DNA from 3 places in the Mesorhizobium sp. M6A.T.Ce.TU.002.03.1.1 genome. Region 1 is predicted to be linked to each of the others. Evidence: predicted binding sites of a transcription regulator. Region 1 holds the regulator's gene; each other region holds the start of a gene.

Region 1 (11,838 bases):
AGCGACAGATGCAGGTCAATGCGGCTATCGATCCGGTTGAGCGCGTCGTCCGCCGTCGCCTCGAACTTGATGCGCGCCGCTTCCTGCGTCGCGAAATAGGCGAATCCCGCCATTGTCAGGCTGATCAGCGCGACGGCGATGAAAGCGACGGTCGGGAAGAACTTCTTCAATTGCTGCTGCGGCCCTTGGACGGTTCCCGACCTTTATGGGCAAGTCCCCGCGCCAACACAATGGCGCGGCCAAACCATCATGACGGCTGGCATATCATGTCGCAGATATTTAGCCGGCTATTTAAAGCCTCAGGCTGCGATCTTCAGCGCACCTGGCCCCGGAATGGCACCGGGCGGACACTTCCCCAGGATGATCATGCCGAGCACCTCGTCCTGGGTCACGTCGCTGGTGCGCGCCGTGCCAACGACCTGACCGTTCTTCATCACGCAGACGCGGTCGGCAAGCTCGAACACATCGTGGATGTCGTGGCTGATCAGGAAGATGCCGATGCCGTCGGCCTTGAGCTGCATGACCAGTTCGCCGACCTGCGCCGTTTCCTGCGGCCCCAATGCCGCCGTCGGCTCATCCATGATCAGGATGCGGGCGTTGAACAGGATGGCGCGCGCGATCGCCACCGACTGCCGCTGGCCGCCCGAAAGCTTGACCACCGGTTCCTTGAAGCGCTGGAAGCGGGGATTGAGCCTGCCCATCACCTTGCGCGCCTCGGCCTCCATGGCGCCATCGTCGAGCGTGCCCCAGCCGGTCATCAGCTCGCGGCCGAGGAAGAGGTTGGCGGCGGCGTCGACATTGTCGGCGAGCGCCAGCGTCTGGTAGATCGTTTCGATGCCGTATTTCTTGGCATCGCGCGGATTGGAGATCGAGGCCTCCTCGCCATTGACGAATATCTGGCCCGAGTCGCGCTTGTAGGCGCCGGACAGGATCTTGATCAGCGTCGACTTCCCGGCACCGTTGTGGCCGAGCAGCGCCACCACCTCGCCCGGGAAAAGGTCGATCGACGCGTCGTCGACCGCGCGAATACCACCAAAGGCAATCGAGATGTTCCGCATATCGATCAACGGCGTGCCTGTGCGAGCAGTTGTGTCAACCATGATCGCTCTTCCCTAAACGCGCTTGCGGTAGACGGTGTCGAGCCAGACGGCGATCACCAGGACGGCGCCGACGACGACGCTCTGAAGCGGTGAATCGATGCCGAGCAACACCATGCCGGATTGCAATGACTGCATCAGAAGCGCGCCCAGCATGGCGCCGAGCACCGTGCCGGAGCCGCCGGCCAGCGACGTGCCGCCGATGACGGCTGCGGCGATGACCAGCAACTCGTCCAGCGTACCCAGCGCATTGGTCGAGGCATTGAGGCGAGCCGACGCAATCGCCGCGCTGATTGCGGCCAATATGCCCATGATCATGAACACCTTCATGGTCACCCAGCGCGTGTTGATGCCGGCGAGTTCCGCCGCTTCCGGGTTGCCGCCAATGGCAAAGACATAGCGGCCGAAACGGGTGCGCCTGGTGATGAAGGTCATGACGATGCCCACTGCGACCGCAATCAGCACCGGTATGGCGATGCCATGGGCGATGAACAGCCCGCCTTCGGGGACGGTGATGCCGTTCCGCTGCGCGTATTGGCGCACGATGCCGATTGGCCAGGGATAGGAATTGGCGATCCACACGGCGCCGAGGATGGCGGCGCAGGCGACAACACCAAGCAAGCTCTCCGCCCAGACGGGACGCAACGGAAACTTGAACCGCTTGCGCTGCGACCGGCCGTTGAGCAGCATGAAAGCAACGGCCACACAGGCGAGAACGCCGACGATCCAGCTTGCGGTTGCCCCGATCGAGCCACGCGGCCCGCCACCCATGAGCTGGAAGGTAGCGTCGAGCGGCGCGACGGTGCGCCCGCTCGTCATCAGCCACGCCATGCCACGCCAGATCAGCAAGCCGCCCAGCGTCACGATGAAGGCCGGAACCTCGAGATAAGCGATGATGAAGCCCTGGAGCGCGCCTATCATGAGGCCGAGCACCACACCGGCAGCCAATGCGATAATCCATATCCAGGGATTTCCCACCTGGAGCCCCATGACGCGGATCAGGAATTCGGCCTGCGCCACGCCCATCACCATGCCGATCACGCCTTCGACGGAGCCCACCGAAAGATCGATGTTGCGCATCACGATGACCAGCACCATGCCGGTCGCCATGATCGCCACCGAGGAGGTCTGCACCGACAGGTTCCAGAGATTGCGCGGCGTGAGGAAAAGCCCACCCGACAGGATGTGAATTCCAACCCAGATGACCAGCAGAGCGCCGACCATGCCGAGCATGCGTATATCGAGCTCGGTTGCCTTGAGGAACCGTCCGATGGCGCTGAGCTCGGATTCGCGCGCCCGGTCTTCGGCCGTGTGGGCGACCGGTGGGTTGGATGCCGTGTCGGTCATGATGTCCTCCGACCGGGTTGCCGTCTGGCGCGGATGCCGGAACAGAATGCTATTTGCTTTCCACGGTCATTTGAAGCGGAAAGCCTCTCGAAAAACGCCGCGGCCTGACAGCCGCGGCGTTCGTTTCCTTGCGAAATGATCCAGATCAGTTGCAGGCCGCAACGCTGCCCGCGGCGACACCCGCGCAGACTTCGTCCTTCTTGATCCAGCCGGCGTCGATGACGACGTTGAGATTGTCCTTGGTGATGGCAATCGGCGTCAGGAACAGCGACTTGACGGCATTGCCGCCCGGCGTGGTGAAGTCCTTGACGCCCGCAATGTCGGTCATCTGCTTGCCATCGGCAAGCTGCGAGGCGATCTCGGCGGCGTTCTTGCCGAGCTCTCGCGCGTCCTTCCACACCGATACGGTCTGTGTGCCGAGCGCAATGCGGTTCAGCGCTGCATGGTCGCCGTCCTGGCCGGACACCGGGACGGATCCGGCCAAGCCTTGCGCCGTCAGCGCCGCGACGACGCCACCGGCGGTGCCGTCATTGGCGGCAACCACCGCATCGACCTTGTTGTCGTTGGCGGTCAGGAACTGTTCCATGTTCTTCTGGGCGTTGGCGGGAAGCCAGCCGTCGGTATACGCCTCGCCGACATTTTTGATCTTGCCGCTGTCGATGGCATCCTTGAGCACTTCCATGGAGCCGGCGAACAGGAAATCGGCATTCGGATCGGCGCCCGAGCCCTTGATGAAGACGTAGTTGCCTTCCGGCGCCACCTTGAACACTTCGCGGGCCTGCATGCGGCCGACTTCCTGGTTGTCGAAGGTCAGATAGAACACGTCCTTGTTCTCGATCAACCGGTCATAGCCGACGACCGGAATGCCTTCGTCCAGCGCCTTTTGCACCGCCGGCCCGATGGCCGACGCATCTTGCGCAAGGATGATCAGCGCGTTGGCGCCCTGCGAGATCAAGCTCTCGACATCGGTCAGCTGCTTGCCGGGATTGGACTGCGCATCGGCGGAAATATACTTGTCGCCGGCAGCCTCGATCGCCGTCTTCATGGCGGCTTCGTCGGTCTTCCAGCGCTCTTCCTGGAAGTTCGACCACGAAACGCCAATGACCTTGTCCTTCGCCTGTGCGACCGACGCGAGCGTCAGCGACATGGCGACCCCCGCCAGGATGGCGGCTGCGAATCTCTTCATGATAGTCCTCCCTGCGCCGCGTACGGCGCGACCAAACTGGCCCGAAGGCCGACACAAAGGCTCTATTTTTTCGAGCCTCGAAAAAATACTGGTCCAACGCCGAAGCGCTGTCAACATCATTTCTGATGGATTTTGATGTCCCTGCCGACTTTTTTCGAGCCCCGGAATAAACAATGACAGGGCCTTCTGCTTCTGCCAGTATTTGTTGGACGCTGCCGACGGCTTCCGGTTCATGAGCGGCCGCGGCAAGAGGGAGGAAGCAAAAGAATGTCGGTTGGAATCCGTCATGACGATTTGCGTCGGCGCAACCGGGCGATGGTGATTTCGGCCGTACGCCGGGCAGGCCAGCCGTCGCGAACCGAGATCGCCGCGACCACCGGCCTCAGCCATTCGACCATATCGGCGATCTCTTCCGACCTCATCCAGGAAGGCATCCTGACCGAGAGCAAGGCGAGCGAGACGGTTTCGCTGAAACGCGGCCGGCCGCAGGTCGGCCTCAGCCTCAATCCGGAAGCGGCAGCGGTGTTGGCCGTCGTGTTGTCGCTGAATTTCCTCTCGGTCGCCGTCATCGATTATGCCGGACAAGTGGTCGCCGAGGAACAGCGCCGGCTGGACACGCTGACCATGTCGCGCAACGAGCTGATCGACGAATGTGTCGCCATCGTCCGGCGCCGGCTCGAAGATCCCGATCTCGATGTCCAAAGCGTCGCCCGCATCGCGCTGGCGATCCAGGGCATCACCGATTCCCATGCGCGCGCCATGTTGTGGTCGCCGATCACGCCGCAGACGAACATTGCCTTCGCCGACATTCTGGAACGTGAGTTCGGCATCCCGGCCATCATGGAGAACGACTGCAACATGATGGCCGTGGCGCTGCGCTGGCGCGACCCGGATCGCTACCGCGACGATTTCATCGCCATCCTGCTCTCCCACGGCATCGGCATGGGGCTGGTGCTGAAGGGCGAACTGTTCACCGGCACCCATTCCTCAGGCGGCGAATTCGGCCACATGATCCACCGGCCGGGCGGCGCGCTTTGCCGCTGCGGGCGGCGCGGCTGCGTCGAGGCCTATGCCGGCAACTACGCCATCTGGCGCAATGCAAGGCAGTTGAGCGAGAACGCCGAGCCGGTCGCCGATGTCAGCGACGCCGAGATGCGGGCACTGGCGGCCCGGGCGCGCCAGACGGACGGACCGGAGCGCGAAGCCTACCGCAAGGCCGGCGAAGCGCTCGGCTTCGGGCTCGGCAGCCTGTTCGCGTTGATCGATCCGGCGCCGGTCGCCATGGTCGGCGCCAGCGCTGCCGCTTTCGACCTGATCGAGCCGGCCCTGCGCGAGGCCATCGCTCAGACCGCCGGCGGTCAGCATTCGGGTTCGATTTCCTTCGACACCGAGCCGAACGAGCTGCCGCTGATCCGCGAAGGCTGCGCCATGCGAGCGCTGAGCTTCGTCGACCAGGAGATTTTCGCGCCGGGCGCGCAAGGGAAGTCCGGCACGGCCAGGAAGCACGTGGCCTGAACGGAAGAACGCAGCTTGAATTTAGGCAGTCTGTTCAGTCTTCCCTGATCGCATAGCCCGCGCCGCGGATGGTGCGGATGACATCGGGCATGCGACCATTGTTGACCGCCTTGCGCAGCCGGCCGACATGGACGTCCACCGTGCGCTCGTCGATGTAGATCGTCTCGCCCCAGACATTGTCGAGCAACTGGCTGCGCGAGAACACCCGACCCGGGTGCCGCATCATGAATTCGAGCAGCCGGAATTCGGTCGGCCCGAGCCGGATCTCGCTCTTCTTGCGATAGACCCTGTGCGATTCGCGATCGAGCATGATGTCACCGACCTTCAGCACGCTGGACAGCACTTCGGGCTTGGCGCGGCGCAGCAGCGCCTTGACCCTGGCCATGAATTCCGGTGTCGAGAACGGCTTGACCAGATAGTCGTCGGCCCCGGTCGAGAGGCCGCGCACCCGGTCGCTTTCCTCGCCGCGCGCGGTCAGCATGATGATCGGCAGCCGCTCGGTTTCGGGACGCACCCGAAGGCGACGGCAAAGCTCGATGCCCGAAACCGCCGGCACCATCCAGTCGAGCACCAGAAGATCGGGCACGTTTTCCTGAAGCCGGATTTCGGCCTCGTCGCCGCGCGTCACCACCTCGACCTGATAGCCTTCGGATTCCAGATTGTAGCGAAGGAGGACGCCCAGCGGCTCTTCGTCCTCCACCACCATGATGCGCGGCGCGATCATCGGCCGGTTACCCCTGTCATGTCGCCGACGCCGACATCGTCGTTTCGTCGAGCTTCGGTCGATCCGCCGGCAATTGCTGCCCGGTCACGACATAGTAGGCGTTTTCGGCGATGTTGGTGACATGATCGCCGATACGCTCGAGATTCTTGGCGCAGAACAGAAGATGCGTGCAGGCGGTGATGTTGCGCGGGTCCTCCATCATGTAGGTCAGGAGTTCGCGAAAAACCGCCGTGTATTTCACGTCGATCTTCTCGTCGGCGGCGCGCAGCTCTTTCAACGCGCCGGCGTTGCGCGACACATAGTGCTCGACCACGCCGCGGAGCTGCTCGAGAACGAGATCCGCCATCGCGTCGATACCGTGCGAGAGATTACGCGGCGTGGCGCTCTGACCGACGGCGTTGACCCGCTTGGCTATGTTCTTGGCCAGGTCGCCGATGCGCTCGAGATCGCCGGCCATCCGGATTGCGCCAACCACGGCGCGCAGATCTTGCGCCATCGGCTGCCGCTTGGCGATCAGCGTGATCGCGCTGTCGTCGAGTTCACGCTGCCGCGCATCCATGATGGCGTCATCCGAGACGACGCGCTGCGCCATCGCATTGTCTGACGCGAGCAACGCGCGGATCGACGCTGCGACCATCGCGGCGGCGAGCTCGTCCATGTCGCGGATCAGCCTGTCGATGTGCTCCAATTCCTCGTCGAAAGATGCGACGGTATGTTCACCCATGATACTGTCCTCGTGCTCGAAATTCGCCGGACCGCTTAGCCGAACCGGCCGGTGATGTAGTCTTGGGTGCGCTTGTCGTCGGGGTTGGTGAACATCTTATCGGTCGCGCCCTCCTCGACCAGATAGCCGAGATGGAACATCGCCGTGCGCTGCGACACGCGCGCTGCCTGCTGCATCGAATGGGTGACGATGACGATCGTGTAGTTCTGGCGCAGTTCGTCAATCAGTTCCTCGACACGGGCGGTGGCGATCGGATCGAGCGCAGAACACGGCTCGTCCATCAGGATCACTTCCGGTGACACAGCGATGGCGCGCGCAATGCACAGACGCTGCTGTTGGCCACCGGAAAGGCCAGTGCCCGACTCGAGCAGGCGATCCTTGACCTCGTTGAACAGGCCGGCCTTCTTCAGGCTCGATTCGACGATGCCGTCCAACTCCGCCTTGCTCCTGGCCAGACCGTGAATGCGCGGACCGTAGGCGACGTTTTCGTAGATCGACTTCGGAAACGGGTTCGGCTTCTGGAACACCATGCCGACGCGAGCTCGCAGCTCGACGACATCGATTTTCGGGTCGTAGACATCCTCGTTGTCGAGCGTGATCTTGCCGCTTACCCGCGCGATGTCGATCGTGTCGTTCATTCGATTCAAGCAACGCAGAAAGGTCGACTTGCCGCAGCCCGATGGGCCGATCAACGCCGTCACCTGGTTCTCGCGGACATCGAGATCCACGTCGAACAGAGCTCGCTTCTCGCCGTAATGAACGGAGACCTTTTCGCCCTTCATCTTGATCGAAGGCTCGTTGGTTCCGCTACTCAGTTTCTGCTCGACGCTGGCTTCCGTCATGATGTTCATATCCTCTACTCCTTACCAGCGCCGCTCGAAGCGCCTGCGCAGTATCACCGCGATGGCATTCATGATGACCAAAAACACCAGCAAAATCAAAATCGCCGCCGAAGTCTTCTGCTGGAACCCCGCTTCAGGAAAATCGGCCCACATGAATATCTGCACCGGCAGGATCGTCGCGGGATCGGTGAAGCCACCGGGAATGTCGACGATGAAGGCGACCATGCCGATCATCAGCAACGGCGCGGTTTCACCCAGCGCATGCGCCATTCCGAGGATGGTGCCGGTCATGATACCCGGCATCGCCAGCGGCAGGACGTGATGGAATACGGTCTGGACCTTGGACGCTCCGATGCCAAGCGCCGCCTCGCGGATCGACGGTGGCACGGCGCGCAGCGAAGCGCGTGAGGCGATAATGATGATCGGCAGGGTCATCAGCGCCAGCACCATGCCGCCGACCACCGGGGCCGAGCGCGGCAGGCCGAAGAAATTCAGGAATACGGCAAGTCCAAGCAGGCCGAAGACGATCGAAGGCACCGCCGCCAGATTGTTGATATTCACTTCGATGATCGTCGTCAGCCGGTTCTTGGGCGCAAATTCCTCAAGATAGATCGCCGCCGAAACGCCGATCGGGAAGGCGATGGCGAGCGTTACGATCATGGTCAGGAACGATCCGACGACCGCGCCCCAGATACCAGCCAGTTCCGGCTCGCGGCTTGCGCCGGTGAAGAAGAAGATCGAGTTGAACCGGCTTTCGATCAGGCCGGCGCTCTTCAGCGTATCGAGCCAGACGATCACCTTGTCCGAAATCTTTCGCGATGCTTCCGGCGTGTCGATGACCCGCAGGAATGCCTGGCCGCTCGCGGCTGGCGCCGTGCTGTCCAGCGCCTCGATCACCGTGCCCTTTGCGACCGCCGTTCCGTTGGCCCCAGGCGACAGCGCGGTCAGCTTGACCGTGCCGCCATTGAACGCGACCAGCAGCGACGACGCGCCGCTCGTCAGCGTGAGCATGCCGTTTTCGCCCTCGGTCGCACCATGGCCGCGCGCCAACGCCAGCATGGCATCGTCGCCGAAGGTCAGATCGATGTCGCCGCTGCTTTGCGAAGGCGTGACGCTTGTCGAAATCGCCTCGTCCGAACCGACGTCGGCAAGCAAACCCTTGAGATAAAGGTCGGCAAAATCGTCAAGTGGAACCGCGTAGTCCACAGTTCCTCCGAGCATCCCCGGATCAGCAGCGATATCTTTGCGCAGGAACACGCCTGTGCCCGTGGAAATCAGTCCGCGCAGCAGGCGCTTGTCCTGACGGCTCGTCACATCCGGAAATTTTGCCGTAAGCGCTTCCTGGGCGATGGCGTCGTAGTTGACGGCGTCGAGTTTCGCCGGGTCTACCTTGGCCGCCGAAAGATCGATCGGCAGCGTCAGATAGTTCTGCCGCAGCGCCGGGATCGCCTGGGTGACGATCGTCGACAAGAGCAGCACAAGGAACAAGCCGGCCAACGCGACGGCTGCGGCGCCAAGCCATTTGAACCACGTTTCCGCGCGGTAACGGCCCTTCAGCCGTGCCTTCGCGGCATCGTCGGTATGAATGCTGACCGGCCGTCTGCCGGCGCCGAATGACGCGATCGCATCAGTCATATTGCTCTCGGTATTTCTGGACGACGCGCAAAGCGACGATGTTGAGGGTAAGCGTGATGCAGAACAACACCAGGCCGAGCGCGAAGGCTGCAAGCGTCTTGGCGCTGTCGAATTCCTGATCGCCCACAAGCAGCGTCACGATCTGCACCGTCACTGTTGTGACCGCTTCGAGCGGGTTGGCCGTGAGGTTTGCCGCCAGCCCTGCGGCCATGACCACGATCATTGTTTCACCGATCGCGCGGCTGACTGCGAGCAGCATCGCCGAAACGATGCCCGGAAGGGCCGCCGGAAGGATCACCTTGCGGATGGTTTCAGACTTGGTCGCGCCGAGGCCGGCGGAACCGTCCCTCAGGGATTGCGGAACGGCGTTGATCACATCGTCGGAAAGCGAGGAAACAAAGGGAATGATCATGATGCCCATGACCACGCCTGCGGCGAGCGCGGATTCTGACGCAACGTTGAGACCCAGGCTTTCGCCCAGACCACGGAAGTAGGGCGCAACCGTCAGCGCAGCGAAGAAACCGTAGACGACGGTCGGAATGCCAGCAAGGATTTCCAATACCGGCTTTGCGACCGCGCGGACGCTTTTGGAGGCGTAATCCGAAAGATAGATCGCAGCCATCAGCCCGATAGGCGCAGCTACCAGCATGGCAATGAAGGTGATGAGCAACGTGCCGGCAAAGAGCGGCACCATGCCAAAAATGTCCTGGTTGACCGCTCCGGCTTCCGCTCCGGCGCCGGTGAAGGCGCTCTGCGGCGACCAATGTGTGCCGAACAGGAATTTATAGAGCGGCACCTGTTGGAAGAACCGCAAGGATTCGAAGATGAGCGACAAGACGATACCGATCGTCGTCAGGATCGCGACCGCCGAACAGGTAATCAAGAATGCGCGAAGAACGCGCTCGACAACGTGGCGCGCTCGGTAGGCCTGCGCGATGCGCGAATAGGCCCAGTAAAATCCGGACGCGGAAAGCATGAGCGCGACGGCCCAGATGATCCAGCTGCTGGTCGTATGGATCGATTTGTAGACGGCCGCGGCCGCCTCTTTCGTGGGATCGGCGAAGCCGACAAGCCCGCCAAATGCCATCGCACGAGCGTCGCGGATGAAAGCTTCGACCTGCGGAACGCCCATTCCCGACAGCTCGGCGGAGAAGCGGTCGGCGATGATCGACGATTCAATTCCCGGCGTAACCATCGACCACAACACGATCGCAAGCAGCGCGGGACCGGCAGCAAAAAGCGCCAGAAACATGCCATGTTGGCCAGGCAGCGAATGCAACCGCGCGACGTCGCCATTGACACTGGCGATGGCGCGTGTCCGACCTATCCAATAGGCCGCAGCAGCCAGAACTAAGAGAAGAACAACGAGATAACCGACCATGATTCAGGACGTCCCCTCGACCGCCGGCCATTCACCGGCTCAAAGCACGGGACGTTAGTCCCGCGCTTTGTGCTTTAGAGCATGAGGGTCAGAGCGGATATTTGCCCGGACCCCGAAAAAAATCAGGAGCCCATGCCCTTCAGGGCCTTGGCGTTTTCGGCCCACGTGGCGCGCTCGGCGTCCGGCAGCGGGATCAGGCCCTTGTCGGCCAGATAACCCTCAGGACCCCATGCACCCTCCGAGGTATACTCGGCGATGAACTCTTGCATGCCGGGGATAACGCCGACATGCTCTTTCTTGGCATAGATGTAGAGCGAGCGGGAAACGCCGTACTTGCCGGATGCGATGTTCTCGAAGGTCGGCTCGACGCCGTCGACCTTGTGGCCCTGCAGCTTGTCGGCATTCTGGTCAAGGAACGAGAAACCAAAGATGCCGAAGGCATTGGGGTTGGCTTCCAACTTCTGGACAATCAGATTGTCGTTTTCGCCGGCCTCGACAAAAGCGCCGTCTTCGCGGATTTCGCCGCAGCCCTTTTCATTAGCCGCCTTCACTTCTTCCTGGCAGGCCGCATCCATGACGAGTTCAACGAACGCGTCGCGCGTGCCAGACGTGGGCGGCGGGCCAAGCACTTCGATCTTTGTCGCGGGAAGCGACGCATCGACATCCGACCAGTTCTTGTAGGGGTTGGCGACGACCTTTCCGTCAACTGCGACATTCTTGGCGAGCGCCTTGAAAACCTGTTCCTTGGTCAGATCAACGACAGTCCCTGCCTTCGAGTTGGCGAGCACGATGCCGTCAAAGCCGACCTTGATCTCGACCGGCGTCACGCCGTTTGCCTTGCAGGTTTTAAGCTCGCTGTCCTTGATGGCGCGCGAGGCATTGGTGAAGTCGGCGGTATTTTCGCCGACGCCCTGGCAAAACAGCTTCATGCCGCCGCCGGTGCCGGTCGATTCGACGACCGGGGTCTTGATCTGTCCGCTCTGGCCGAGCTTTTCGGCGACAGCCGTCGTGAAGGGGAACACTGTGGACGAACCGACGATTTGAATCTGGTCGCGCGCGGCGGCATAACCAGCCGACGCGGCGAGCGCAAGCGCCGCGGCCGACGCCGTAAGGAGGAATTTCTTCATGTGGCCTGCTCCTGTTCGGAATATGGTCTCTCGGCGCCATTCCTTCGGCGCCCGCTGAGGCCAATAGCCCCCGATTATAACAGTCGCATGACAGTTTGATGTCAGCCCGATAACGCCGCACAGCCATGTCGAAAGGGAAGCGCCGCGGATCTCGCCGGCACAGCCGTGGTTTGCCGCTAGAATCAGCAGCTTGCACGGTTTCCAGCCGGCATTTCCTCGGACAGGCGGTGCAAATTTGCGTCGAAAAAGAAAATCCGGAC
Region 2 (11,838 bases), on a different contig from region 1:
CGCGAGACGCTCGTCGCGCGCCAGCACGAACTGCATGGTGGAGCAGGCCTCGACGCTGCAATAGGCGCGGCGATTGCGGCTTGCGAGGAGGGCATCAGCCGGATCGACATATTGGTCTTGCCCGACCAGCCCGAACAGGCCGCCGATGTGCTTGCCGACGGCGCCCGCATCACCCTGCGCCGCGCCAGAAAGGCGCTGGACAAGGCTGGCTCGCGCGGCGAGGCCGATGATTTCCACAATCTGCGCAAGGCGGCAAAGACCCACGGCATGCATCTGTCGCTGCTCGGAAGGCTGTGGCCGACGCCGATCAAGGCCCGGCGCAAGGCGGTCGACGAACTCGGCGAAAGACTGGGCGAATTGCATGATGTGTTCGTCATGTGTGAACTTCTCGATGCCGACGACCGGCCGCTCGGCTCTCCTCAAGAAACGAGGCTTCTGAGCAAGCTGTTGAAGCGCTCGGAGAAAAGCCTGAAGAAGACCTGTCTCGCCGTCGCAGCCGGTCTGTTCGGCGACAGCCCCAGGCGCTCGACAAGGAAACTTGCGCGCAAGGCGCGCGACGATCTGGCCGCCGCGCCGCGCGAAGAGGCCGGCGCGCCCGGCGCCGCCGGCTGACGCAGTCCTTCGGTTCGGGATCATGGTCTAGGCCGCCGGCCTGTGGTAATCGCCGTCTGGCATGATCGAGACCGGTGACACGCTTCTGGACCGACTTGGCCGCTGGCTTGCCGGCCGGCTGCAGGAGGAATCATCCGGCTACGAGCCTTACACGCCGTCCGATGCCGAAACGCTGCGCCGAACGCTCGAGCCCGGCGACATCCTGCTCATCGAAGGCAACCAGAAGATCTCGGCAGCGATCAAATACCTGACCCAGTCGACCTGGTCGCATGCCGCCTTCTATGTCGGCGATGCCTTGCCCGAACCGGCAGACGGATCGGAACGGCGCCGCCTGATCGAGGTCACGCTTGGCGATGGCTGCATCGCCGTGCCGCTGTCGCGCTACCGGACTTATAACACGCGCATCTGCCGGGCGAGCGGTCTGGCGCCGGAAGATCGCGACGAGGTCGTTGCCTTCATGATCGGCAAGCTCGGCCTCAGATACGATCTCAAGAACATCTTCGACATGCTGCGCTACTTCTTCCCGACACCGCCGGTGCCGGTGCGCTGGCGCCGCCGCATGCTGGCTTTCGGTTCCGGCGACCCGACCCGGGCCATCTGCTCCTCGCTGATCGCCGAGGCCTATGGCCAGATCCGCTATCCGATCCTGCCCGAGATCACCCGGGCGCCCGGCCGTGCCTCGGCCCAGTCGAATTATTCGCGCAAGGAAATCCTGCACATCCGCCACCACTCGCTCTACACGCCGCGCGATTTCGACCTGTCGCCGTATTTCCGCATCGTCAAGCCGACGCTGGAATACGGGTTCGACTACCGGGCGGTGACCTGGGAGGACAAGGCAGGCACAGACGCCGCAGCCGCGAAGGCTGGAGCAATCACCTCAGGCACGTGATGGCTTTCGGCCTGGGTCAGGACATACCCCTATGGCGTGGCCGCTATCCGGCCGAGGTGCAGGCGTTTCACATGGCGGCCTATATCACGCCGAGACCGCAACAGCGCCCTGGTTTTCGGCTCTGTGTTCGACCCAAACATGGACCGGTTCGTCCCGGCCGCGGATGCTCACCGGTCCATGATCGCGCGCATTCAACTGTGTCGTGGGCGATTCCGCCTGCGCGGCCTCAATCAGTCGTGACCCAAAGCAAATATTCGCCTGAAGCTCACGGCAGAGCGCTTGCAAACGGCTGGCGACGTTGACGGTGTCGCCCACCACCGCGAAGGACAGATTGCGCTCGCTGCCGACCGCGCCGATGACGACTGCGCCATATTGTGCACCGATCCGAACGTCCAGCGGCGGGTACCCCCTGGACACCCGCTGCACATTCCAGTCTTTGAGAGCGGCGATCATCGCTTCAGCGCACTGGATGGCCCGAGTCGCGTCGTTATGGCTGGCTTGCGGAACCCCGAATGTCGCCATGATGCAATCGCCGATATAGTTATCGACTGTGCCATGGTGGTCGAAAACGACCTGCTCCATGCGACGGTGGAACTGACGCAGAAGTTCGAACACTGCTTCGGCCGGATGATCCTCGGAATAGTGTGTGAAGCCGACGATGTCGGCGAACAGCACCGCGATATCCTGCCGGCGGACCGGGCCGAAGGGCTCGTCATCCGTGGCGAGCTGGTCGACGACATTGGGCGAAAAATGCCGGGCGAGATTGGCGCGGGCGCGCTCTGCCTTGACATAGTCTTCCGACAGATGTCGGGAACGAGAGACGACCAGCGCCATGATCGCGCCGATAATCAGCACAACCAACACGTTGGTCGCCTGCGCGAATGTATCGACGAAATTGGGATTGAGATAGAGGTTCAGTCGCTCTGTCATCGGCAGCGAATAGAGGTTCGTCGCCGGAATGACGATTCCCGCATGAAAAATCACCCACCCCACCCCGATCGCCCACGTCAAGGCCGCGAGCGCGCCGAGATAGAGCGCCAATCGTGTCGAAAGGGTCAGCGCGCCAAGGCATACGAAAATCAGCAGGAATTTGAAGCTGCCCTCGCGCAGTTGCATCGCGGCCGGCGCGACCTCCAGGGAAAACGGGTTGGGCGTTACCAGCAGAACGGTCAGCAGAATGATGTCCAGCGTACCCACGAGGTAACCGATCCACCATGGCGCGTTGCGACGGCGCGCAAAGAGAAACTGGATCAGGCCGACGAGCTGGAACAGCACGAGGCCCGCCAGCACGAAGAGCAGCGAGGCATCCCAGCGGCTGATCGATGAAAAGAAGCAGGAGATCACGGCGAGCGATGCCGTACGCGCCCAGAACTGCAATGCAGCACCCTGGCGTTCTGCGCGCTCCCGCAAATTTTTCAGGCGCGAATAGCGGCGAAGTTCAAGTGTTGGCGCCGTCGGCATAGGATCACTTCGATTTCACGGGGACGTGTCACGCATTCGGCAAACCCGCCCTCTACTGGCAAATCAGTGCGCGAACTCTACCATGAATGTGGTTTCATTTTTGAAGCGCGGCTGCAAAGAGCAAAAAGTGTCCGGACAAAAGATCATCGTGGAAACTGAAGCAGGACAGGCGGAGGCTTCCCAGTTCAGGTCACCAAAAATGGTGGCAGTCGGCGCCGCCGGAGTGGTGCGCGACAAGCCGCCAGGTACAATCCTGCTCGGGATGATTGGCTGTGTCAGGCCGGCAAAGCACGGCGTCCCTTTGCAGGAGCGACGGGCCGGTCGGACGCCCCGGCATCTCGCGGGTGCGGCCCGATCGGCATGATCGCCGGGAACGGCGTCGCGCCAAAGGCAAACGTCCATTTGTAACCGGTGAGCCCGTCTTCGGGCGTCGTGTGCTGATCGTGATGGGCAAGCAATTTGACGCGTTCCGCCAGCTCCTCCGCCTCACGCTTCACCATTTCCGCCGTCTCCGGCCGCATCCGCCTGGAGAAGCTGACGAAGGTCGCCTCCCGCTCCAGATGCGTGATCGCCCAGCCGATAAAATTCTTGTTGGTCATCTCGAACAGCGGCCGCAGCGGCCCTTCGAAATTCCACTGGATCGGCGTCTCGACCAGCAACCTGGCCGACAGGCCGCGGCCAAGCGCGACCAGGCCCAGCTCCTCGAGGTCACGCAGATAGAGGAACATCGAGGCCTCGCTCAACCCTTGTGAGCGCATGATGCCTTCGGGCGTGAATTTCTCGGAGAGCATGACGAAGATGAACAGCAGCGCCGGCCGGCTGGCGAGCTTGCGCTCGATGTCCGACGCGATGTGGTTGGCCGGCCCCGGTCCCCTGTTCATAGAGCCGAGCACGTTTTCCAGTTCCACGCCGGCAGCGGCGCAAATCTCCACCAGCCGGTCGAGCTTGCAGTTGCGCTCGTGGAAAATTCGCTTCACCGTCGGCTCGGAAACGCCCATGCGCTCGGCAAGCACGCGATAGGTGACGCCCTTTGCCTTGAGCGTCCGCTTCAGCGCCTCGAAGATCAGGCCATTCATGCGATGCACCTCTTTCCCGCAGTTTCGTATCGATTTTCGATATTAGCTGTAATCAGCCTTCCAGAAAAGTATCGGAAAACCTAGGTCTCCGCTGTCATCACAGGAGACTCGCCATGAAAACCCTTATCCGCTCGACACTTCTCGCCGTCATCGGCATCGCAACGATGCCCACCGCCCATGCCGGCGAAATCTGGCGCGCAGCCGGCTTCGAGCAGCCGGAATCAGCGCTGTTCGATGCCGCCAACAAACGCCTCATCGTTTCCAACATCGTCGGCAATCCCAGCGAAGCCGACGGCAACGGCTATCTGTCGGTGCTATCGCTCGACGGCAAGGTCACCACCCGGCACTGGACCGACGGCATGGACGCACCCAAGGGCATGGCGATCTCGGACGGCAAACTCTACGTCGCCGATATCACCCATGTGCGCGTCGTCGATCTCGAAAGCGGCAAGCTGATTTCGACCATTGATGTGCCGAATGCTGTCTTCCTCAACGACATGACCGCCGATGCTTCAGGCAAGGTCTATGTCACCGACATGCTGGCCGAAGCCATTTACCGCATCGATGGCGGTCGGCCGGAATTGTTCGCGAAGGACGCAGCCCTTGCTTCGCCCAACGGCATTTTCGCCGATGGCAACAGGCTGATCGTCGCCTCCTGGGGCAAGGGCATCAAGCCGGATTTCAGCACCGCGGAGCCGGGCGGCCTGCTTTCGGTCGATCTCGCCACCAGGACAGTTTCGCACCTGCCCGGCGCGCAAAAATTCGCCAACCTCGACGGTGTCATTGTCGTCGGCGACAGCGTCTACGCCACCGCCTACATGGCCGGCACGCTCTACCGTTACAAGGCTGGCGGCAAGCCTGAGGCAGTCGCGACTTTCAAGCCGGGCAGCGCCGACATCGGTACCGACGGCAAGTCGACCATCTATGTGCCGCAGATGAACGAGGGCGAAGTCGCGGCGCTCTCCCTCGACTGAGCTTCCCCAGCGATTGACCGCCGACCGGCTATTCCGGTCGGCGGTTACTCCGCCTCCGTCCTCCTTGCCAGTTGCGCCCGCGCATCCCGGATCGAGGCGGCGTATGTCACCAGCGGCCGCTTGACGCCGTGGTTGATCAGCATGCGCCGCGTCTGCGGCGAAGCGCCTGATATGATGAAGCGCACGCCGGCGCGCCTCGCCTTGTGGGCGGCACCCTCAATGACGTTGGCGGCCGTCGAATCGAAGAACGGCACCGCCGAGCAATCGAGGATGAAGTTCTTGCGCTGGTCGGCGATGCGGTCCAGCACCGTGCCGACGGTCGAAGCGGCGCCGAAGAAGAATGCGCCAGAGATCCGGTAGACGACGGTATCGGCGTCGCTCGCCTCGCTGGAATCATAGGCGCCGCCACCGTTGCTGCCGTCAGCGACATCGTCCTGCACCAGCGGCAGGTCGGTCTCCACGGCGATGCTCTTGGCCATACGGTCGATGAACAGGATCGAGCCCAGCGCGAAGCCGACAATGATGCCTTCGGTAAGATCGCGGAACACGACGATCAGGAAGGTCGCCATCAGCACCAGTGCGTCGCCGCGTGAGGCGCGCAGCAGGGTGGCAAAAGCCTGTTTTTCGAACATGTTCCAGCACACCACCGCCAGCACGCCGGCAAGAGCTGCGAGTGGGATGTAGCTGGCCAGCGGCGCCGCCACCAGCATGAAGACAAGCAGGAACAGCGAGTGCAACATGCCCGAAACCGGCCCGTGCGCGCCGGACCGCACATTGGTCGCGGTGCGGGCAATGGTGCCTGTGGCGCAGATGCCGCCGAACAGGGCGGAGGCGATGTTGGCGAACCCTTGCGCCACCAGTTCGCAATTGGAGCGGTGCCGACGTCCCGTCATGCCGTCGGCGACCACGGCCGACAGCAGCGATTCGATGGCGCCGAGCAGCGCGAAGGCAACGGCGTCCGGCAGCACCGCGATCGCCTTGTCGAGGCTGAGCGCCGGCAGCGCCGGAAAAGGCAGGCTGCGCGGAATGCCGCCATAGCGCGTGCCGATCGTTTCCGCCGGCAGCGCCAGCAGCGCCACGACCAGCGAGGCGAGCCCGACGGCGATCAGCATGCCCGGCCAGCCAGGGCGCCACCGCTTCAGCCCGACAATGGTGGCGATGGTCAGCACCGCCACCAGCGTCGCCGAGATGTTGAGCGTTCCGGCGGCCTCACCGATCGCCACGAGCTTCGGCAGCAGTGGCCCGGGCTCGTTGCCGGCGAGCTTCAGCCCGAACAGTTCGACGATCTGTCCGGAAAAGATGATGATGGCGATGCCCGCGGTGAAGCCGACGGTCACCGGGTAGGGGATGAATTTGATATAGGTGCCGAGTCTGAGATAGCCGATGGCGAGCAGGAAAACGCCGGACATCATCGTCGCCAGAAGCAGCCCATCGATGCCTTCGCGCTGGACCGTCGCCGCCACCAGCACGATGAAGGCGCCGGCTGGACCGCCTATCTGGAAGCGACTGCCGCCGAGCGCCGAGACGATGAAACCGCCGACGATGGCGGTGAACAGGCCGCGCTCCGGCGTCACGCCGGAAGCGATCGCGATCGCCATCGACAGCGGCAGCGCCACGATGGCCACGGTCAATCCGGCGATCGCATCGGCCTTGAAATGCCCAAGCGTATAGCCCTCGCGCAGCACCGTCACCAGCTTCGGTGTGAACAGTTCGGAAAATGCCGGCTTTGCCGGACTTTGGGCCGGTTGATGAATTGCCCGTCGGGTTCGATCCATGGACTACCTTCCGCTCCTGATGCATGTCGCCCAAAAATGCTGAGCGGTTTTGGGGCATGCATAAAACCAAGAAGGCGGCGGGATCGTCGGCAGGACTGTCGGCGGTCGCCGTCGCGACTTTGTCGGCTCAGCCCGGCGGGTTCCGCGGCACGACCGGCTTGAGGCGCACGCCCCTGCCACCGCGCTCGCTGGCCTGGTTCTCGCCGATCAGTTCCACGCCGGCCCCATCGAGGGCCTGGATGACCTTCATCAGCGTATCGACCACGCCCCTGACCACGCCGTCGCTCGCTTCCATGCGCTGAATGGTTGGAAGTGAAACCCCGGCGCGCTCGGCGAGCGTCTTCTGATCGATGCCGGCCAGCGCCCTTGCGGCGCGCATCTGCGCGGCAGTGATCATCGGCTAAAAACCCCCGTCTGAGTCTGCATTCCCATGCATAATACTATCATTTTGATGGTTCAAGCATCATGATGCATATGTCAGACATGCACGCACCAAGATCGGTTGTGTCCTGCAGAGCTTGCGTGCCAGCTAGGACAGTAGGCCCTCGGGCGCCGCAAATTTCGAGGAGAATTAGCCGCAGCGTCGTTCTGACGGCCGGTTCAGCCGCCGTCGGTGTGCCCGCGCTATCGCTGTAGCGTCCGTGCGGCCAGCCAGCACAGCATCGCCCAGGCGAAGCCGGCACACCAGCCGGCCAGCACGTCGGACGGCCAATGAACACCGAGATAGACGCGGCTGATGCCGACCAGCAGGGTCGTCAGCACCGCAAGTGCCAGCACATAGATCTTGGTCGTTCGCCCAGGCAGGAAGCGCGACGCCATGCTGCCCAGCGTCAAATATGTCACCGCCGACAGCATCGCATGGCCGCTCGGAAACGAAAGCGTCGCCACGTCGGCGAGATGCGAGACCAGATCGGGGCGCGGCCGGTCGATTCCGAGCTTCAGCGTGCTCGACAGGGCCTGCCCGCCCGCCACTGCCACGAAAACGAGAAACGCTGGTCCCGGTCTGTGGATCAGCAGCAGATAAACGATCACCGCAGCAGTGATCAGCACGAGCACGCTGGCGCTGCCGAGGCTGGTGAGGTCGCGCATCGCTCCTTCCAGCCATGGCGGTCCGATCGGATTGTCAGGCTGGCCCGCTTCACGGAAAGCGAGCAGGATTTCCGTATCGAAGGCGTGCGGCGTGGTGTCTCGCGCCACCTCCATCAGCTCCTCGAACCCCCACAATCCGCCGGCGATGACCAGTCCGGCCAGCAGCACCGGGAATTCGATCCAGTTGAGCAACTTGTTTGCGGTATTCTTCATCGACCCTCGCAATTACAATTTTTGCAGATAGGGTCCGAGCGTTATCAGCGCCACAGCTGCGACGGCGAGCACGATGCCGGTCGCCTGCAACGCATTGACGCGCTCGCCGAAGAAGACCAGGGCCACGACGTTCACCGACACCAGCTGGATCACCGCCGACAGGCTGAAAGACACCGACATGCCGAATTCACGGATCAGCCTCAGCATGATCAGATTGCCCAGCGAATAGAGCGCCAAGGTCAGAACGATCTTGCCGAGGCTCGGCGCCAGTCCCCATTGCTTCGCCGCCGTCGCCGCCAGCAGGAAGATCACTGTAGAAATGCCGAGCTGCCCCAGTCCCCAAAAACTCACTTTTTGTCCCTCTCGAAGCGGTGCTTCCGCGCCTGCAGCAGATCTTGTTTCCGAAGCGTCGGTCGCGGTCAAGCGGGGCTGATCATGGACATGAAATCGGGGCTGGAAATTGGCCGGCAACGTCATCAAACTGTGATCTCCCGGCGATACGCGGTCAGTCAAGCAAGACGCTCCAGCCATCCCAAAGAAGCCAGAGGCAAGCCCCCCATGACTGAACATCGCTCGACTGAACATCGCTCGACCGAACATCGCTCCCCCGACGCCCAGTTCCGCACCAGTCTGCTCGAGGAAAACGATGGGCCAGGAACCAATCCCACTGACAACAAGACGATGGGCGAGATCATCGCCGCGCGTTTCTCGCGCCGCGGTTTTCTACAGGGATCGCTCGCGGCAACCGCCATCGCCGTCACCGTCAGCCCGCTCGCGCTGATCCTCGCCGACGATGCCCGCGCCGCCGGCGGCTCGGCCTTCACCTTCGACGAGGTCGAGGCAGGCGTCGACGACAAGCATCATGTCGCTCCGGGCTATGACGCCGACGTGCTGCTGCGCTGGGGCGATCCGCTGTTTGCCGATTCGCCGGAATTCGATCCGACTAAACAGTCGGCGCAGGCCCAGGAAAGACAGTTTGGCTACAACAACGACTATGTCGGCTACATCCCGCTCGACGGCTCGGCCGAGCATGGCCTGCTGGTGGTCAACCACGAATACACCAACCCGCATCTGATGTTCCCGGGCCTCGTCACCATCGTCGATGGTGAGGCCAAGCAGGCGCCGCTGAGCAAGGAACAGGTCGATGTCGAGATGGCCGCGCATGGCGGCACCATCGTCGAGATCCGCAAAGTGTCAGGCAAATGGCAGGTGGTGCGCGACGGCAAGCTCAATCGCCGCATCACCTCCAACACCGAGATCGCGCTGTCCGGCCCCGTCGCCGGCCACGACCGCGTCAAGACCAATGCCGACCCGACCGGCACCAAGGTCATTGGCACCGTCAACAATTGCGCCGGCGGCGTCACGCCCTGGGGCACCTATGTCATGGCCGAGGAAAACATCCACGGCTATTTCTCGGGCGAACTGCCGGCCGGTCACGCGGAAGCGGCCAACTACAAGCGCCTGGGCATTCCCGAGGGCGCCTATGAGTGGGCGGCGCATTACGACCGTTTCGACCTCGGCAAGGAGCCGAACGAGGCCAACCGCTTCGGCTGGATCGTCGAGGTCGACGTCAACGATCCGACTTCGACGCCGAAGAAGCGCACCGCCATGGGCCGCTTCAAGCATGAAGGTGCTGAATCGATCGTCGCCAAGGATGGCCGTGTCGTCTTCTATCTCGGCGACGACGAGCGTTTCGACTATGTCTATAAATTCGTCACCACAGGCAAATTCAACGCCGAGGACCGTGCCGCCAACCTGGATCTTCTCGACGACGGCACGCTCCATGTCGCCAAATTCGCCGAGGACGGGTCGGTCGAATGGCTGCCAGTCGTCTTTGGCCAGGGTCCGCTAACCGCCGAGAACGGCTTTGCCAGCCAGGCCGACGTGCTGATCGAGACCCGCCGTGCCGCCGACCTGCTCGGCGCCACCAAGATGGACCGCCCCGAGGATATCCAACCCAATGCCGCCAATGGCAAGGTCTATGTCATGCTGACCAACAATTCGAAACGCAAGGCCGACCAGGTCGACGCCGCCAACCCGCGCGCCGAAAACGCCTTCGGCCACATCATCGAGATCGTCGAGGACGGCGGCGATTTCACTGCTGCCAAGGGCAAGTGGGAAGTGCTGTTGAAATGCGGCGACCCCGCCGTGGCCGAAGTCGGCGCCACCTTCTCGACCGCAACGACCGCCAATGGCTGGTTCGGCATGCCGGACAATTGCGCGATCGATGCGGCCGGCCGGCTCTGGGTTTCGACTGACGGCCAGGGCCCGAAGGCGACCGGCCGCACCGACGGCCTGTGGGCGGTCGACACCGAAGGCGAGGCGCGGGCGACATCAAAGCTGTTCTTCCGCGTGCCGATCGGCGCCGAAATGTGCGGCCCGCTATTCACGCCGGACGACCAGACCGCTTTCGTCGCCGTCCAGCATCCGGCCGATGGCGGCGAAGACTGGGAGCCTTTTGGCCGTCCCTCTTACTATGAGGACTTGTCGACCCGCTGGCCCGACTTCAAGCCCGACATGCCGGTGCGGCCGTCGGTCGTCGCCATCACCAAACAGGGCGGCGGCAAGATTGCGGTCTAGAGCAATTCCAGGAAAGTGTGAAACGGTTTTCCGGGGAAAAGCGCTTAGCGCTTTCCCAAGGGAATTGCGCAAAAACAAAGAGATAGAGCGGTTCGGCGTTTCCGTGAAACGATGAGGCGCTCTAGAGCTCATCTCGCTCCAAGGTCCACGCTGACAAATCGTGAAGGAGGGGTTTCGGCGCGACCGAAGCCCCTCCTTTTTATGCCCAATTGCCAGTTTATGCCCAATTGCTGGGCTTCCGTTCCGTTCTCGCTGCCACCAGTTCATCGGTGCTTACCACGCCGGTTGCGCTCTAAAGGGGACATGCGCGATATGATCGACAATCAGACCGCCCAATGCGACTGATTCGAAGCCCGCGGGCTGGCGGGTATTCCCAATAGCGAAGCGCGGCACGCGGAACCTCGACCATGCCCTCCTTGCGCATTCATTTCGACCGCCTGCTCGAAGGCGCAGCGCCGAAGGTAGAGCGGCGGGAGCTGACGCATGTCGAGCGCCTGGCGCTGGTGCGCCGGCATGGCGATTTTTCGCTCGCCTATTCGACCGCCGTCCAGCGCAACCTTTCTTATTTCGGCGACGCTGACGGCTACATCGCCTTCGGCACCAAGATGAAGCACCATTTCGCGCTTGGCGACCCGGTGGCTCACCCGCCCGATCGGCCCGACTACATCAGGCGTTTCGTCGAGGCCGCCGGTAACCCGTGGTTCGTGCAGATCGGCGAACAGACGGCGCGCGTGCTCGCCGGACTCGGATACCAGGTCAATCGTCTCGGCGTGGATACGCGGCTAGTCCTGCCCGCCCATGATTTTTCCGGAAAGCGCAATGAAACCGTGCGCTATTCCGAGCGCTGGCTGTTGAAGAAGGGGTTTTCCTTTGCCGAGGACAAGCGGACCATCTTTCTCGACGAGATCCAGCGGCTATCGCAGAATTGGCGGGCGGACCGCATCGTCAAGCGATGGGAGATGGCCTTCCTCAACCGTCCCTTCAGCGATCATCTCGGCGTCGACATGCGCCGCTTCGTCCTGCATGGCCCCAATGGCGAGCTCGTGGCCTTGCTCGACTTCGATCCCCTGTTCAGCGGCGGCGAGGTGATCGGCTATACCACCTCGTTCAAGCGCAAGCACGTCGATGCCACGCCGCATGCCGAGATCGGCCTGACCAAATTCGCGGTC
Region 3 (7,440 bases), on a different contig from region 1:
TCAACAGCTCCGACTGGTAGCCGATCAGGCCGCGCGTCGGCGCGTGGAAGACGATGCGCTGGCGGTTGCCGCCTGACGGGCGCAGCTCGACCATCTCGGCCTTGCGCTCCGACATCTTCTGCACGACGACACCGGCGTGCTCCTCGTCGACGTCGATAACGACTTCCTCGACCGGCTCCAGCAATTCGCCATTGTCGCCTTTCTGCATGACGACGCGCGGACGCGACACGGCAATCTCAAAACCTTCGCGGCGCATCGTCTCGATCAGCACGGCAAGCTGCAATTCGCCTCGCCCGGAGACGAAGAACGAATCCTTATCAGGCGATTCCTCGATCTTCAGCGCGACATTGCCTTCGGCCTCGCGCAGCAGGCGGTCGCGGATGACGCGGCTGGTCACCTTGTCGCCTTCGGTGCCAGCCAACGGGCTGTCGTTGACGAGGAACGACATCGTCACGGTCGGCGGATCGATCGGCTGCGCATGCAGCGGCTCGGTCACCGACAGGTCGCAGAACGTGTCGGCGACGGTTCCTTTCGACAGGCCGGCAATGGCGACGATGTCGCCCGCCTGCGCCTCGTCGATCGGCTGGCGCTCGAGCCCGCGGAAAGCCAGGATCTTCGAGATGCGGCCGGTTTCGACCTGGGTGCCGTCATGGTGCAGCACCTTGACCGCCTGGTTGGATTTCAGCGTGCCGGATTCGATGCGGCCGGTGATGATGCGGCCGAGGAACGGATTGGCCTCCAGGATGGTGCCGATCATCCGGAACGGGCCGGGATGAACGGTCGGCGCCGGCACGTGCTTGATGACGAGGTCGAACAGCGGCGAGAGGCCCTGGTCCTTCGGCCCTTCGGGGTTTTCCGAGACCCAGCCGTCGCGGCCTGAACCGTAAAGGATCGGGAAGTCGAGTTGCTCGTCGGTCGCGTCGAGCGCTGCAAACAGGTCGAACACTTCGTTGACCACCTCGACATGGCGGGCGTCCGGCCGGTCGATCTTGTTGATGACGACGATCGGCTTCAACCCGACCTTGAGCGCCTTGCCGACGACGAATTTGGTCTGTGGCATCGGCCCTTCGGCGGCGTCGACCAGCACGATGGCCGAATCCACCATCGACAGGATGCGCTCCACCTCGCCGCCGAAATCGGCGTGGCCGGGGGTGTCGACGATGTTGATGCGGGTATCCTTCCAGTCGACCGACGTCGCCTTGGCCAGGATGGTGATGCCGCGTTCTTTTTCGAGATCGTTCGAATCCATGGCGCGTTCGGCGACGCGCTGGTTGTCGCGGAACGAGCCGGACTGCTTCAGGAGCTGGTCGACGAGGGTGGTTTTTCCATGGTCGACGTGCGCGATGATCGCGATATTACGAATTTTCATGTTGTGGTCTCGGGAGCGTTGCAGGCAGCAGGCCAAAAGGCGCTGCCTCTTTCGGTTGGGCGGCTCATACAGGGTTTTTCGCAATTGCGAAAGAGGAGGCGTGCCACCAAATACATGGTCACCAAATCTTAAGCGTCTTGGTGTGAAATGAAATTATTAACCAAAGCGGAACCTTTCAGGGTCGGGACAGTTCAAATTTCATGACCAATACGGGCATCAGATACCGGCCAATCCTTGCATGGGCAGCCCTCGCCGTTCTGCTTGCGGCAGGCGCGGCGCAGTCGGCCGCGACGCTGAAGGAGACGCCGCCTGCCCTGCCGTCCGATACGCGTTCGGCGGAGCAGTTGTTTGCCGATGCGCCCGATGGCGTCGACCCGGTAGTGACCGGGCCGGTTAGCGCCGCCTTCAAGCAGAGGCAGGAAAATGCCGGCTGCGACAGCGCGGTCTGGCCTAAGATTCCAACCGTCTGCTATCCGGACTAGAGCCTGATCCATCCCGACAGAATCGGGATGGGGCTCTATCTTCTTGTTTGACCATGATCTTCTCCGAAAACCGGTTCCCACTTTTCGGGATCATGGTTTGGCTCACGCCGATCGCACCGGATCGAGCGCGACCTTGTAGAGTTCATTGTCGTCGCGGTCCATAAGCCGCACAGTCATCTGTTCAGTGGCGCCGTCGATATCGACGAGGCCGAAGAACTGCAGGCCGGCCGACGGTGGCAGGTTCTGCCCCTGCTCGGCAGTTGGCGCCTTGATGAATTTCAGCTCCGGGCCGAAGGTCATGTCGAAATCATTGGGTCCATACGTGCCGGCATGGAGCGGACCCGAGACGAACTCCCAGAACGGATTGAAGTCCTGGAACTGCGCCTTGTCTGGATTGTAGTAGTGGGCCGCCGTGTAGTGCACGTCGGCGGTCAGCCAGACGGTGTTGCTGATACCAGCGTTCTTTATGTAGCGAAGGAGGTCGGCAATTTCCAGCTCGCGGCCCTTGGCCGGGCCATTGTCGCCATTGCTGACGGCCTCGGCGCCGGCCTTCTTGGTGGCGTCGTTCCAGACGACGAGACCGAGCGGCATGTCGGCGGCGATGATTTTCCAGGTCGCGTTGGAGTTTGCCAGTTCGCGCTTCAGCCATTTGGTCTGCTGTTCGCCGAGAATGCGCGATTGCGGGGTCATCGTATCCTGCATGCCAAGGCCATTGGCGCCGCGATAGGAACGCATGTCGAGGAAGAACACGTCGAGCAGCGGCCCGTAGGCGATCTTGCGATAGACGCGGCCCGGTTCCGACGGCTCGTAGCGGATCGTCGTCATCTCGTGGAAGGCGCGTGCCGCGCGTGCCGCCAGCACATGGATGTTTTTTTCCGAGTAGCGGTCGTCGGCGCTCAGGTCCTTCGAATCCGACCAGTTGTTCACCACCTCGTGGTCGTCCCACTGGTAGAAGGTCGGGCAGATGGCGTTGAGCCCCAGCACATGTCCGTCCATCAAATTGTATTTCCACTGGCCCCGGTACTCGTCCAGCGTCTCGGCAACCTTGCGCTTTTCGTCGATGAGGACGGTGTTCTTCCACTTGCCGCCACCGGGAATGTCGACCTCGTCCTTCATCGCGCCGTCGGCGTAGATGGTGTCGCCGGAATGCAGGAAGAAGTCGGGCGTGTGCTTGCCGATCGTGGCATAGGTCTTCATGCCGGTGTCGTCGATGCCCCAACCCTGGCCGGCGGTATCGCCCGACCAGGCGAACCGGATGTCACGCTTCGAGGCCGGCGCCGTGCGGAAGCGGCCGACGATCGGCTCGGAGACGGCGTTGATGTCGGCGAGATCGGCCGCTGTCATGCGGTAGAATATATCCTGATCCGAGGCGAGGTCGGTGAGCAGCCGTTTTACCGTGTAATCGCTGGCCGGCGACGTATCGAGCGGCGCAAGGCGGACGGCGTTGGCGAAATTCTCCGTCGAGGAGACTTCAAACACGACGCGCGACGGGCGATCGGTGCGCGTCCAGACCATGCCACTGGTGGCGTCGACGTCGCCTGACTGGACACCATGGGTGAAGGCCGGCCGCTGATTGGCGCGGGAATAGTAGGGCAGCGCGAGGCCCGAGGCGCCGATGAGGCCAACGGCGCTCGCCGACGTGACGAAAGCGCGCCGCGTCATCGAAATTTTGTTCATGGCTGTCTCCTGGATGGCGTTGAACGTCGCCGCCAAGGTCCAGCGTCAATGTTTCAGGCACATCTCGAAACCATGAAGGTTTGATAACAATGGACAGGTGATCTCCCCCCTTGAGGGGGAGATGTCGCCGAAGGCGACAGAGGGGGTCGTCTCGCGTGAAGCGCCAACCTCCTGCGTCTGCGATAAGGGGCCGAGCCCGGTCGGACCGACCCCCTCTGGCCGCGTCGCGGCCATCTCCCCCTCAAGGGGGGAGATTAGCGCTCGGCCGTCGCAGCTCAAGCCGCCTGCGGTTCCGGGTTGAAGGCCGGACGGCTGGTGTTGATCAACAGCGAGATGCAGGCTGCGGCTATTGCCGTCATGCCGGCGATGAGGAAGGCGAGCTCGTAATTGCCCTGCAATTCGCGCATCGTGCCGCCGAAGAAGGCGGCGGTCGCCGCACCCACCTGATGGCCGGCGACGATCCAACCAAAGACGATCGGTCCACTACGATCACCGAACGCCTCGTTTGACAGCCTGAGCGTCGGCGGCACGGTTGCGATCCAGTCCAATCCGTAGAGCACGGCGAAGATGATCAGGCTGGTCGACGAGAAGCCGGAATAAGGCAGATAGATCAGCGACAGGCCGCGAATGCCATAATAGACGCCGAGCAGCTTGCGCGGGTCGAAGCGGTCGGTGAGCCAGCCCGACAGCGTCGTGCCGATCAGGTCGAAGATGCCCATCAGCGACAGCAGGCCGGCAGCTTGCACTTGGCCGATGCCCATGTCGCCGCAAAACGCGATCAGGTGCGTGCCGACCAGGCCATTGGTGGTGAAGCCGCAGATGAAGAAGGTGGCGAACAGATACCAGAACACGCGGGTGCCGGCGGCACGGCGCAGCGTGCTGAGCGTGTGGGTGAGAAAATTGCCCTGCGAGGCCGGCGGAACCGGCGGCACGTCGTCGGCGTCAGCACCGTAGCGCACCATGCCGATCGAAGCTGGACGCTCCGGCACCAGCAGCCAGACCAGCGGCACCAGGCAAGCGGTGGCCACCGCAATGGCGATGGCGACCGGCTTCCAGCCGCCCGACTGGGCGAGCGCTGCGAGCAGTGGCAGGAACACCAGCAGGCCGGTGGCGGCGGAGGCCGACATCAGTCCCATCACCAGGCCGCGATTGGTTTTGAACCAGCGGTTGACGATGGTGGCGCCAAGCACCGTGGCGACCGCGCCCGAACCGACGCCGGAGAATACGCCCCAGGTGAGAAGCAGGTGCCACGGCTCGGTCATCAACAGGCTGAGCGCCGTCGAGCCCGACATCACCACCAGCGATGCCAGCAGCGTGCGGCGCAGCCCGACCCGTTCCATCAGTGCCGCGGCAAACGGCCCGGTTAGGCCGTAGAGGAAGATGCCGATGGCCGCGGCGAGCGAGACGACATCGCGCCGCCAGCCGAAACTCTCCTCCAGCGGCAGCATCATGACGGCCGGCGCCGACCGCAGGCCCGCCGCGATCAGCAGGCAAAGGAAAATGACGGCAACCACGACGAAAGCGTAGCGCTGGCCAAACGGGCGGGATTGAGCTATCATGTTACTGACCGGTACGTTGCAGTTACACCGAGGTATACGTACCGACCGGTAACATTGTCAAGCAGGCCACGGCACATCCAAAATGAAAAGCATTGAACCAACGATCAAAGCGGATGAAGTGACACCGCCCCGCGCCGGCGAAAAAATCCTTCGCGTTGCCCGCGACCTGTTCTACCGGCAAGGCATCAGGGCGATCGGCGTCGACGAGATCGTGCGGCGTGCCGGCGTCACCAAGCCCAGCCTCTATCGCAGCTTTCCCTCCAAGGACGAATTGGCCGCGTCCTATCTGCGGCAATACGACCTCGAGTTCTGGGCCCGCTTCGACGAGGCAGTGGCTGCCCATCCCGGCGATCCGCGCGCGCAGATCGCCGCATTCCTGACCCGCATCGGCAAGCGCACGCAAAGACCAGACTATCGCGGCTGCGGCATGACCAATGCGGCGGTCGAGTATCCCGAGCACGGCCATCCGGCCCGCGTGGTGAGCGAGGCCAACAAGCAGGAACTGCGACGACGCCTGCGCGCCATGGCGGCGGCAATGGGTGCCGGCGACGCCGACACGCTGGGCGACGGGCTGCTGCTCCTGATCGAGGGCGCCTATATCAGCGGCCAGCTGTTCGGTGCCGGCGGACCGGCAAAATCGGTGGCCCGGAACGCCGACCTGCTGATCGAAGCGAGCTTGCAGAAATAGCGTTTGACGATACGCTACGGCAGCCCGAAACGGAGTTGCCTGCGATGCGAGCCCTTTTGATGATTTCGCTAGCCCTCGCCGGCCTCTGCCAGACCGCCCAGGCCGGCGACATTTCCAGTGCCTACACCGATCTCGACTCGAAGAAGGACTGCGTGACTTATGCGCAGGCCGAGGAAGGCGATGGCGACTGGGCCAGTCTCGTCTGTTCGGGCTATCGCGGGTACCCAGTGCTGATCTCTTACGACGACGCCCGGGAATCGCTGTTCTATGGTTTTCCGCCCAGCGACATGACCACGGTCTGGGAAAGTTTTGTCGGGCTTAATTCGGCTGGACCAAAGCTCGAGTGGCGCATCGAGACGAACGGCGACCTCGCCATTCCCTTCGCGGTCATCCACCGTCGCTCGATCAGCGATCCCGAGGGGGAGAACAAACCGACCGACGTGCTGATCGTCGCCAAGGTCGCCCAGCCGGAGAAGTATGAGGGCTGCACCGTCGGACTGGTGCTGGCCACCGGCAATCCCGCAGCCAACGATGAGGCGCGCAAGCTCGCTGACGAGAAGGCACGCAGCTTTGCCTGCGGCAAGGACAAGCGCGCGATGATCGGCGACGTGCCCGCTTTCGGCCGCGTCGACAATTGAGCATGACCCCGAAAATCATGCTCGAACTAAAAGAAGCCTAGTTCCGACGGGTACGCCGGTGGCCTACTTGCTTTTCTTCGCCCGCTCGATCGCCTCGACGATCATCTTCTTGGCGTAGGCGGCATCGTGCCAGCCCTCGATCTTGACCCATTTGCCGGGTTCGAGATCCTTGTAGTGCTCGAAGAAATGCTGCACCTGGTCACGCGTGATGTCCGGCAGCTGCGTGTATTCGGTGACGTTCTGATAGCGTAGCGTCAGCTTGGGCGAAGGCACCGCGATGACCTTCTCGTCCTGGCCGGAATTGTCCTCCATCACCAGCACGCCGATCGGCCGCACATTGATGACGCAGCCTGGCACCAGCGCGCGCGTGTTGCAGACCAGCACGTCGATCGGGTCGCCGTCACCCGACAGCGTGTGCGGCACGAAGCCGTAGTTGCCGGGATAGCGCATCGAGGTATGCAGGAAGCGGTCGACGAACAGCGTGCCGGCCTCCTTGTCCATCTCGTACTTGATCGGCTCGCCGCCGATCGGCACCTCGATGATGACGTTGACGTCCTCCGGCGGGTTCTTTCCGATGGCTATGGCTTCGATACGCATGGCTTTTGTCCCTCTTTCGATTGGAAACCGATAGCGGGCGGGGGCGCATGGTGCAATGCGGCGAATGGTACTGAAAACAGCTGAGGGTGTTAGCGAGAGGAGTGTCGAGCCGTCATTCCCAGACGAAGGCGACCTTCTTCAGCGCCTTCTGCTCGAAGACCTCGACACCCTCGGCGACGTCGCGGCCGCCGGCGCCGGCATAGAAGGTGAGCGCGTTCTGATTGTCCTCCAGCGCCCACACCACCATGCCTTTCAGCCCGTGGTCAGCCAGTCGCGCCCGTGCGGCTGAGAAAAGGCGGCTGCCGAGCCCGATGCCCTGATATTCCGGGCGCACGTAAAGTTCGTAGATCTCGCCCTGCTGCTTGAGCTCGCGGGCGCGGTTCTTGCCGATGGTGGCATAGCCGGCGATCTTGCCGCCGATCTCGACGAC

Evidence for each region. The regulator PhoB, encoded in region 1, activates phosphate uptake and scavenging genes when phosphate is short. The targets are predictions, from matches to a motif close to TGTCATNNANCTGTCAT.
Region 2: the regulator PhoB is predicted to act here: its motif matches at 8,561-8,577, upstream of EOC93_RS16670 (PhoX family phosphatase).
Region 3: the regulator PhoB is predicted to act here: its motif matches at 3,601-3,617, upstream of EOC93_RS30550 (alkaline phosphatase).

What each region holds. Positions count from the first base shown of each region.
Region 1 covers NZ_RZTI01000016.1:35,363-47,200, forward strand. Annotated here, with positions in the region: gene EOC93_RS07690 (CHASE domain-containing protein) at 1-170, opposite strand, end outside; gene EOC93_RS07695 (ATP-binding cassette domain-containing protein) at 300-1,100, opposite strand; gene EOC93_RS07700 (sugar ABC transporter permease) at 1,113-2,444, opposite strand; gene xylF (D-xylose ABC transporter substrate-binding protein) at 2,590-3,630, opposite strand; gene EOC93_RS07710 (ROK family protein) at 3,898-5,145, shown strand; gene phoB (phosphate regulon transcriptional regulator PhoB) at 5,180-5,869, opposite strand; gene phoU (phosphate signaling complex protein PhoU) at 5,886-6,593, opposite strand; gene pstB (phosphate ABC transporter ATP-binding protein PstB) at 6,629-7,444, opposite strand; gene pstA (phosphate ABC transporter permease PstA) at 7,457-9,070, opposite strand; gene pstC (phosphate ABC transporter permease subunit PstC) at 9,063-10,451, opposite strand; gene EOC93_RS07740 (PstS family phosphate ABC transporter substrate-binding protein) at 10,574-11,578, opposite strand.
Region 2 covers NZ_RZTI01000050.1:20,214-32,051, forward strand. Annotated here, with positions in the region: gene EOC93_RS16625 (CHAD domain-containing protein) at 1-612, shown strand, start outside; gene EOC93_RS16630 (lipo-like protein) at 674-1,501, shown strand; gene EOC93_RS16635 (adenylate/guanylate cyclase domain-containing protein) at 1,586-2,791, opposite strand; gene EOC93_RS16640 (helix-turn-helix transcriptional regulator) at 3,238-4,038, opposite strand; gene EOC93_RS16645 (SMP-30/gluconolactonase/LRE family protein) at 4,152-5,012, shown strand; gene EOC93_RS16650 (SulP family inorganic anion transporter) at 5,057-6,787, opposite strand; gene EOC93_RS16655 (helix-turn-helix transcriptional regulator) at 6,915-7,184, opposite strand; gene EOC93_RS16660 (phosphatase PAP2 family protein) at 7,412-8,089, opposite strand; gene EOC93_RS16665 (hypothetical protein) at 8,102-8,440, opposite strand; gene EOC93_RS16670 (PhoX family phosphatase) at 8,648-10,669, shown strand; gene EOC93_RS16675 (phosphatidylglycerol lysyltransferase domain-containing protein) at 11,077-11,838, shown strand, end outside.
Region 3 covers NZ_RZTI01000177.1:688-8,127, forward strand. Annotated here, with positions in the region: gene typA (translational GTPase TypA) at 1-1,369, opposite strand, end outside; gene EOC93_RS30545 (hypothetical protein) at 1,570-1,851, shown strand; gene EOC93_RS30550 (alkaline phosphatase) at 1,954-3,528, opposite strand; gene EOC93_RS30555 (MFS transporter) at 3,804-5,087, opposite strand; gene EOC93_RS30560 (TetR/AcrR family transcriptional regulator) at 5,170-5,775, shown strand; gene EOC93_RS30565 (hypothetical protein) at 5,820-6,413, shown strand; gene ppa (inorganic diphosphatase) at 6,477-7,010, opposite strand; partial or broken gene EOC93_RS30575 (GNAT family N-acetyltransferase) at 7,123-7,440, opposite strand, start outside.